2 regions of the Shouchella oshimensis genome follow, and region 1 is predicted to be linked to the other one. Evidence: riboswitches for the same ligand, from Rfam matches in the RefSeq annotation. Region 1 holds a riboswitch; the other holds the start of a gene.
What was found. A riboswitch is a leader RNA that binds a small molecule or an ion and turns the genes downstream of it on or off. The one in region 1 is predicted to bind thiamine pyrophosphate.

Region 1 (4,464 bases):
TAAAACATTTACTGATCATATGTTTATTATGGATTATTCAACTGAAAATGGCTGGCACAGTCCACGAATTATACCTTATCAACCCCTAACACTAGATCCAGCAGCGATGATTTATCACTACGGACAAACTGTATTTGAAGGGCTTAAGGCTTACCGTACGGACGATGAACGAATTCTTTTATTTAGGCCTGAACAAAACTTTAAAAGACTTAATCGTTCAAGCGATCGTTTAAGTATTCCTGATATTGATCCAGAGCTTGTTATTGATTACTTATCAGAGTTATTAAAATTAGATAGAGAATGGATTCCTACATATGAAGGAACTTCGTTATACATTCGCCCATTTATTATTGCAACTGAACCTAACTTGAGTGTGGCTCCATCAGCTACGTATAAATTTATGATTATCCTATCACCAGTAGGCTCTTATTATAAAGAAGGAATTGCACCAGTTGGTATTTATGTTGAAGATGAATATACAAGAGCCGCATTAGGTGGTACAGGTATGGCGAAAACAGCGGGAAATTACTCTGCTGCTTATAAAGCCCAAGATAAAGCAACTGCGCATGGACAAGCACAAGTACTGTGGTTAGATAGTGCTGAAAAGAAATACATTGAAGAAGTAGGAAGCATGAATGTATTCTTTAAAATTGATGGAGAAGTAATCACTCCAAGCATTAAGTGGTAGTATTCTTGAAGGTGTAACACGTAAATCGATCATAGAATTATTAAAAAGCTTGGATGTACAAGTTACAGAGCGGAAAATCTCAATTGATGAAGTTCTTTTAGCTATTGAAGAAAATCGTTTAGAAGAAGCATTTGGAACAGGTACTGCAGCAGTGATTTCACCAATTGGAGAGCTTAGCTTGAAAGGTCAACAAACTCTGATTAATAATCGTGAAACAGGTGCACTTGCTACAAAATTGTATGAAACGTTAACTGGAATCCAAAAAGGAAGAATTGAGGATCCATTTAATTGGACACACGAAGTAAAATAACAGAAAAAATGAGAAGAACTATATAATGTAATACAGAAAGGGAATCCTTGATGATTAAAGCTGTTTTTTTTGATTTAGATGATACTCTTTTATGGGATCAAAAAAGTGTTCAAAAGGCTTTCACAGCAACTTGTGAATATGCCCATGAACACGATAATCGTATTGAAGTTGAAGAACTAGAACATGCAGTAAGAGAAGAAGCAAAAAAGTTGTACGCTTCTTATGAAACATTTTCATTTACTCAATTAATTGGTATTAATCCATTTGAAGGTCTCTGGGCTAATTTTCAAGATAGAGAAGAAGAGTTTCAGAAATTAAAAGAGTTAGCTCCTGGCTATCGTTATGCGTCATGGGATCTAGGACTGCAAAAATGTGGGGTAGACAATAAGGAGCTAGCTAAAGAACTTTCTGAACGTTTTCCATTGGAACGTCGGAAGAATCCAATTGTTTATGAAGAGACATTTGAGGTGCTCGACGCACTCAAAGAAAACTATCAGCTTTTATTATTAACAAATGGATCTCCTGACTTACAAAATATTAAGTTAGAGCTTACGCCTGAATTGGTTCCGTATTTTGACCACATTGTAATCTCCGGTGCTTACGGTAAAGGCAAGCCGGATAAAGGTATATTTGAGCATGCCTTATCATTAATGGAGCTAAATAATGAAGAAGTTGTTATGGTTGGCGATAATCTAATGACAGATATTCTTGGTGCGAAGCGAGCGGGAATCTCATCTATTTGGGTGAATCGACGGAATCAAACGACTGAAGATGTTGAACCAACATTTGAAATTAAATCGCTCACTGAAGTTGAAGCCGTTTTAGACAAACTATCCTAAAAAAGTATTGTCGCAGCTTGAAAATTATGTTTAAATAAAACCGTACAAACAATATAACGTTATTTCCACTAGGGGCGCGTACGCTGAGAGAGGCTTTTGCCTTAACCCTTGACCTGATCTAGATAATACTAGCGTAGGAAAGTGGAGTCGACTCTTCTATTTACGATTTGCTTTTGGGGCAAGTGTGTACAATAACGAAGAAGCCACTCCAATTTTGGAGTGGCTTCTTTTTTTGAGTCACTGGGGAAATGATGAACGAGAGGGATGACTTGATGAAGAGATTGACATTAACAGACATTTTGGTAACGGTTATTATCGCAGTCGTTTTTGCCGTTGTTTACAGACTATGGGGGCCAGTAAATGATAGTTTAAAGCTGTTTCCATTGCAGATCAACGAGCTTATGTATGGAATGTGGTTTATCGCGGCAACCGTTGCATTTTTAATTATTCGTAAACCAGGAGTGGCTCTAATTGCAGAAACTGCAGCGGCCTCCGGTGAGTTTATCGTGGGTTCACAGTATGGATTAGAAGTCCTCATCTATGGAGTGATGCAAGGACTTGGAGCAGAACTTGTATTTGCATTCTTCTTCTACAAAAGTTTCTCATTAATGACTACGTCACTAGCTGGAGCGGCATCTGCAGGGGGATCTTTTATTATGGATTGGAACAGAGGGTATATGTTTGATCTTGTTGGTTGGAATTTAACTCTTGTGTTAGTACTAAGGACATTAAGTGGTATTTTAATTGCCGGTGTTTTTGCTTATTATCTTGTCAAAGCATTAGAGAAAACTGGTGTGACGGATCTGCTCAGACCATCCTCAAAAGCAGATCTGGAAACTCTTGAGAAATAGAAATGGAGTGGTCAGATGACATCAGTGATTTCGGGAGTGAAAAACCTACGCTTAACATTTCCTGGAAGCGGTAATCTGTTATTTAAAGATTTAAGTGTTCAAATCATAGAAGGTGAAAAAGTGTTAATCCTTGGACCAAGTGGAAGCGGGAAATCTACGCTTCTTCAAGTTTTAACCGGTTTAGTACCAGGAGCTATTCAACTTCCACTTAAATACGATGAGCTAACCCAACCGGATTCTTGGGGATATGTCTTTCAGGATCCGGATAGTCAGTTTTGCATGCCTTATGTTGATGAGGAAATCGCTTTTGTTTTGGAGAACCTAGGTGTGAAGCGAGAAGAGATGCACAGTCAGATTGTAGCCTATCTTAAGCAAGTGGGTTTGGAACTTACAAATGTACACACGCCAATATCTCAGCTTTCCCAAGGTATGAAACAACGCTTAGCTATTGCATCTGTGCCTGGCCCTTCAACCATCTACATTAATCTTTGATGAACCAACGGCCATGCTTGACCCAGAAGGTACAGAGCAGATTTGGCAGACGATACAATCTGTTGCAGCAGATCGTACGGTGATTATTGTTGAACATAAAATTGATCATGTGCTCGATTTTGTGGACCGAGTTATTGTTTTAGATACAGAGGGTCAGATTATAGCTGATGGTACAACTGAGCACATTTTTTCTACGTATAAAGAAACATTAAGAGACTATGGTATCTGGTTTCCAGGCGTTTGGCAGGAGTATGTTGCTTCAAGGGATTGGTCAAAGCAATTACTAGTTCAACAACATAATGAACCTGTTATTAAGTTAGATACATTCCAAGTTCTGCGCAGAAAAGAAGCGAAGTTAAACGTACAGGATGCTAAGGTTTATCCTGGAGAGTGGATTTGTGTGACAGGCAAAAATGGTGCTGGAAAAGTACATTGCTACTTGGTTTGATGAATGTCCTAAACCATGACGGCAAATATTTTCTACATGGAACACAAGTGAAGAAGAAGAACCTAATTAGTGACACTGTCGGCTTTGTTTTTCAAAATCCTGAATATCAATTTGTAACGAATCGAGTTTTTGATGAAATTGCCTTTACATTAAAACAAGAGCAAAAGCCAGCTGAACAAATTCAACACATTGTACAAAATTGTCTAGACTCATTCTCATTGAGTAAGCAGCAGGAACAACACCCCTATCAACTTTCTGTAGGACAAAAAAGAAGACTAAGTGTGGCTACAGCCATTGTGAAGGATCAATCCGTCTTATTATTAGATGAACCGACTTTTGGACAAGATGCCAAAAATACGTTTGCTCTTTTAGAGATGATTGAATCGTGCAGAGAGCAAGGCATCACCATTATCATGGTGACGCATGACATGGACGTTCTAACACATTTTGCGACAAGGGTTTGGACTGTAGAGCATGGGGTGTTGTTTGAGGAAGAAGCGATCGTGGATCAAAAGAAGGTGAACAGCTAGTGACAGCTTTATATGCAACAAAGGATACATGGATCACTCATGTAAACCCAAGTATAAAATTGATTTTGTCTATTCTTTTGTTTGCTTATATGATCTTTATTCATAACCCCACACATCTGGTTTATTTAACTGCTGTATTTTGCTTGTTATTGTTTGTCTTCTCAGGACATCCATTACGCTATTTGCTTCTCTTTTCAGCACCGTTTATCCTTGTTTTTTTCTCGTCTGCCAGCTCCATGATTTTTTTTGGTCGTGGTGATACAACGTGGTTTAAATGGGGTATTTTTCATGTGACAGAGGAGAGTT
Region 2 (4,464 bases), on a different contig from region 1:
AATGTGGCATTGCCAAGAGAGTAATACTCAATGCTATGATTAGTGTTCCAGATATCATAAGAATATAGTTTTTCATTGTAACCTCCTCTTTCGCTCAAACAAAAAAAGAGCTGAATTTGCAGCCCCTTTCTAAATTCAAATATGATCAAAGCATAAGCTTCAATAATCCAATTGTAAAGAATTAAGAAGGACGCCCGAGTGCAAACATCCTTCCCTCCTCCATATTAGTTCATGTTCCCCATAGCACAATTTCATCTTCTGCATAGTACATTTGTTGAGATCCTCCAAAACGGACAAGATACTTTTCATTTTCTTGGTCAAGATACACCACTGTACCGGGGATATGTTGCATACTACCTTCCGTTGTTTCTACCATATCTCCAATCTTAAACTTCTCCATAAAATATCATCTCATTTCTATTGTGTAGTCAATCCTCTCCAGAAATCTTTCCAATGATTGCGTGTTCTACGTCACATCCACTATACAGGGCAAGTAATCACCATTTCAAGGTTCTACAAACCATTTACTTTTAATCCTAAATGTTCCCGAAAGCTCTGTCCTTCATATTCTTTCCTAAAGATGCCTCTCCTCTGCATTTCAGGAACAATGAGTTCAACAAAGTCATCTAAACTACCAGGTAATGTAGGAGGCATTAAATTAAATCCATCAGCGACACCCGCTTCGAACCAGACTTGCATCTGATCGACTATTTGCTCAGGGGTCCCTATCAGTGTGTGATGTCCACCGCCTGCACTCAGATATCCTATTAATTCTCTTACGGTTGGTTGTGTATCATTTATCATTTCGAGTATGGTTTCGTAACGACCAACAGGACCTGTAAATTCTTCTACTGGGGGTAATGGCGGCACTGCTTTATCCAGTTCCCAATGAGAGCAGTCTTGCTGTGTAAAAAAGCTCAATTGTTTTAACCCCGTCTCAATAGGTAATTGCTCATCTAATTCTGCTTTCTTTTCAAGCGCTTCCTCGTACGTGCGGCCAACATATGTGACTAATCCCGGTAATACTTTAATGTGTCTATGACTGTTCTGACTTTGTTTAACCTGCTCATCTAATTTTTTGCGAAAGGTTTTTGCTTGCTTTAGATTCCATGACACTGAATAGACTGCATCGGCATATTTAGCGGCTAATGCAATACCTTGTTTAGATGCGCCTGCTTGCATGGACACAGGTCTACCTTGTGGGCTTCTTGGCGTAGTAGACGGACCTTGTACGTTAAAATGTGCACCAATGTGATGAAAAGGCTTGATGTTTGAAGGATTTATTAACGCTCCCTCTTCTCGATTATGTACAAACTCCTCAGATTCCCATGAAAGAAATAGTTTATTCATAAGAGCTGCAAATTCGTCTGCCTTTTCATAGCGTTCATCGTGTGAAGGGAGTTCATTCATGCTATGATTTAATGCCTCTACATCCCTCATCGATGTCACCAAATTCCACCCCACGCGTCCTTTTGTTAGATGATCTAAGCTTAATAATTGTCGTGACGCTGTAAAAGGATTAGCAAAGGTACTTGAGATGGTTGATACTAATCCTATGTGACTTGTGACTTGAGAAATAGCGGTTAGATTCACAATCGGATCAAACCAAAATGCTGGCATTTCGCTAGAATCGTTCCCTTGAAATGAATGATTATCTGCGAAGAACACCGCATCAAAGTAACCCTTCTCCGATAATTGAGCTAAAGATTGATAATAAGAGATGTCCCCTATCCGTTCAACGCTTGAATTGGGCATTAACCAGGATGCTTGATGATGGCCACAACCATATAGTAAAACCCCTATGTGCAATTGTTTTTCTTTGGTTTTTGTCATGTGATTACACCTCAATTAATTCATAGTTAATCCGCCATCTACCGTGAAATTCTGACCCGTAATACCCGTTGCATGTTCCGATGATAAATAAGCGACCATATTGGCTACATCTTGAGGTTCAGTGACTTTCTTTAATGGCGTTGACTGAGCAATTAAATCAAAAACCTCTGGTGTCGTAACAGCACTGGCATCAGTGGTTTTTAATAATCCACCTGAAACGACATTGGCTTTTATTCCATGTACACCTAGTTCAGAAGCGACATTACGCATAAAACCGATTAGCCCAGCTTTAGCTGTTGTATATTCATGGTAGGGTACAACAGGATTCTGAAATAGATTGGTACCTATGCTTATAATCATTCCATTTTGTCTTTCAATAAATTGAGGTACGACACTTTGAACGATATTAAAGGCAGCATTCAAGATACCATCCACTTGCTTTTGATAATCGTCCCACGTCAGTTCTGTAAATGACTTCTGTTTGCTTGGATCAAATTTAAAGTCTACTAATGCATTGTTAACGACCACATCTATTTGACCAAAATATGCTGTAGCTTCTTTTATCAATTGATCTACTTCATTGCATTTTGTTACATCCGCTTGAATAGCAATCGCGTTCTCTTCACCAATCTCAGACACAAGCTTTTCTGCGGCATCTTTACTTTTATTATAATTAATGACTACATTAAATCCTTGGTGAGCCAATGTTTTTACAATCGTTGAACCTAATCCTCTACTACCACCTGTAACTAATACCGTTCTAGTCATCATAACCACTCCTATCATTTTTTTGGAAAATAAAAATGCGCAACACTCCCGTAGGAATGTTGCGCAAACAAGTAAATACATAGTAAATGAATCCACTTCAAATATGTATTCGTGCTCACACTTTCCTACGCTAGTTCTAACTAGTTCAGGTTCAAAGGGTTTGAGTTTGTACTCATCTCAGTTAAATAACACCCCTAGTGCATTAAAAATATGAAATTGTTAATTTACCTTTGAATTGTTGGAATTTTTTAGGTTATATTTTCATCTTGGTTTTACTATATAGTAGATTGATTGCTACGTAAAGTCTATTTGGATTATTTTATTAGTTACTACTTCTCTTCTCCACAAATAATAAAATGAATGTAGCCACAGGTCCCAAAACTAAAGAAAGCAAAAACCAATTAAGTCCTGTTCTGTTTTTACCTTGTGCTAACCCTGCATTTATTAATGCAAGTGTTCCCCATCCCATAACATATTGATTATCCAATGTGAGTACCACCACCTTTTTCCATCAAATCGAACTCCGTTTTTTGCAGAGGTTATTATAAAGTGAAATAGCATGTACAAATTACTTCAAAGAAAAATCATACCCCGTATAATTAAATACATTCTTAAATCCTAGTTTTTCAGCAATCGCACTAGATGCTTTGTTCGTTTCCATACAGTCCCAATAAGGAATGATCCCCGATTGTAGACAATCATGTATTAAGGCGGTAGCAACGTTTTGACCTAACCTTTTTCCCTGATGCTCCTTTAATGTTTCAATGCCCAAACAGTGCACATTGCCAGCTACAAAGCCTGAATAACACATGCTAACGATTTTATTATTCTGTATCACACAATAACCAATCCCATTATCAAAAAACCTTTCCGACGAAGACCAAAACTCCATTATTTCTGTTTCTAAAAAAGATAGATTCGAAATGACGCGAGTCTTGTTTCTAAGAAGATCACTGTCTATCTTCACAATCAAATAGCCTTCTTCAATTGGTGCAATGTTTTTATATGTGAACTCTTCTTTATGTAACATGTATACTCTCTGATTCCAACTTCCAAGTGAATGGTTACTAAACACGTTCTCGAATGTTTTATTCCAGCCTTGATGATTACCTATGGCTTCAAACCAGTCTAAACCAACTTTTTTTGCCTCTGGCTTAATGACTGATTCAATAAAATCGTTTAATTCTTTATTAAAACACTCATTCGTTTCATCTCCAAAAAAGATAAACCCATCATTATTATGCAGCCAAACCACACCAGTTGCCGGCCTTTCAGGATTATCAACAAATACTCGTCCAGGGTTCACGCCTTCTATGACAGCTCTTGCTTCTAGTTGACCTTATTTGCGCAGCAACTCTTTACACTTACTAAATTCTGAGTTTATCAACTCTGATATCATAAGCTTCTCCTTTGTTTTGAAAATAGATAGACTAGTAGATCTTGTTCCTTAAACTCTATTCTTCTTCCCGCAATAATCTATCCTTGCATGCTGAAATTTCTATAAACATCCCAAATGAAAAATCACCTTTTAAACTTACAATTAAATCTTTCAACTCCAGGATATACCGCGCCAGGACTTAATACTGTAAACCCATATTCTTCATAAAAAACGACTGCGTCCTCGTCTGTTTCAGCAATGATCGACTTATATTCTCTATTAATGTAATTAATCATCTTCTTACCAATTCCTCTTGCCCGCTGCTCTTCAGCCACAGCGATATGCTTAATCTCGCATTCATCTGGATCGATGATTTCTATTCCGATGCATCTAACAAGGAAACCATTCGTTTCATATCCATACAGAATCCGTTGAGGGTTATGTACATATAGGTCATACTCATCTCTAACTTTAGAAGTAGATGT

Region 2: another riboswitch for thiamine pyrophosphate. It lies ahead of NDM98_RS22700 (3-oxoacyl-ACP reductase); the one in region 1 lies ahead of NDM98_RS02750 (ECF transporter S component).

The regions. Positions count from the first base shown of each region.
Region 1 is NZ_JAMQJY010000001.1:490,469-494,932, reverse strand. It holds partial or broken gene NDM98_RS02760 (branched-chain amino acid aminotransferase) at 1-998, shown strand, start outside; gene NDM98_RS02755 (HAD family hydrolase) at 1,049-1,837, shown strand; TPP riboswitch at 1,898-1,994, shown strand; gene NDM98_RS02750 (ECF transporter S component) at 2,110-2,688, shown strand; gene NDM98_RS23800 (ABC transporter ATP-binding protein) at 2,704-3,180, shown strand; gene NDM98_RS23795 (hypothetical protein) at 3,137-3,628, shown strand; gene NDM98_RS23790 (ABC transporter ATP-binding protein) at 3,577-4,158, shown strand; gene NDM98_RS02740 (energy-coupling factor transporter transmembrane component T family protein) at 4,158-4,464, shown strand, end outside.
Region 2 is NZ_JAMQJY010000007.1:61,068-65,531, reverse strand. It holds gene NDM98_RS22715 (YitT family protein) at 1-76, opposite strand, end outside; gene NDM98_RS22710 (KOW domain-containing RNA-binding protein) at 230-400, opposite strand; gene NDM98_RS22705 (LLM class flavin-dependent oxidoreductase) at 514-1,833, opposite strand; gene NDM98_RS22700 (3-oxoacyl-ACP reductase) at 1,849-2,601, opposite strand; TPP riboswitch at 2,707-2,807, opposite strand; gene NDM98_RS22695 (hypothetical protein) at 2,924-3,088, opposite strand; partial or broken gene NDM98_RS22690 (GNAT family N-acetyltransferase) at 3,170-4,000, opposite strand; gene NDM98_RS22685 (GNAT family N-acetyltransferase) at 4,123-4,464, opposite strand, start outside.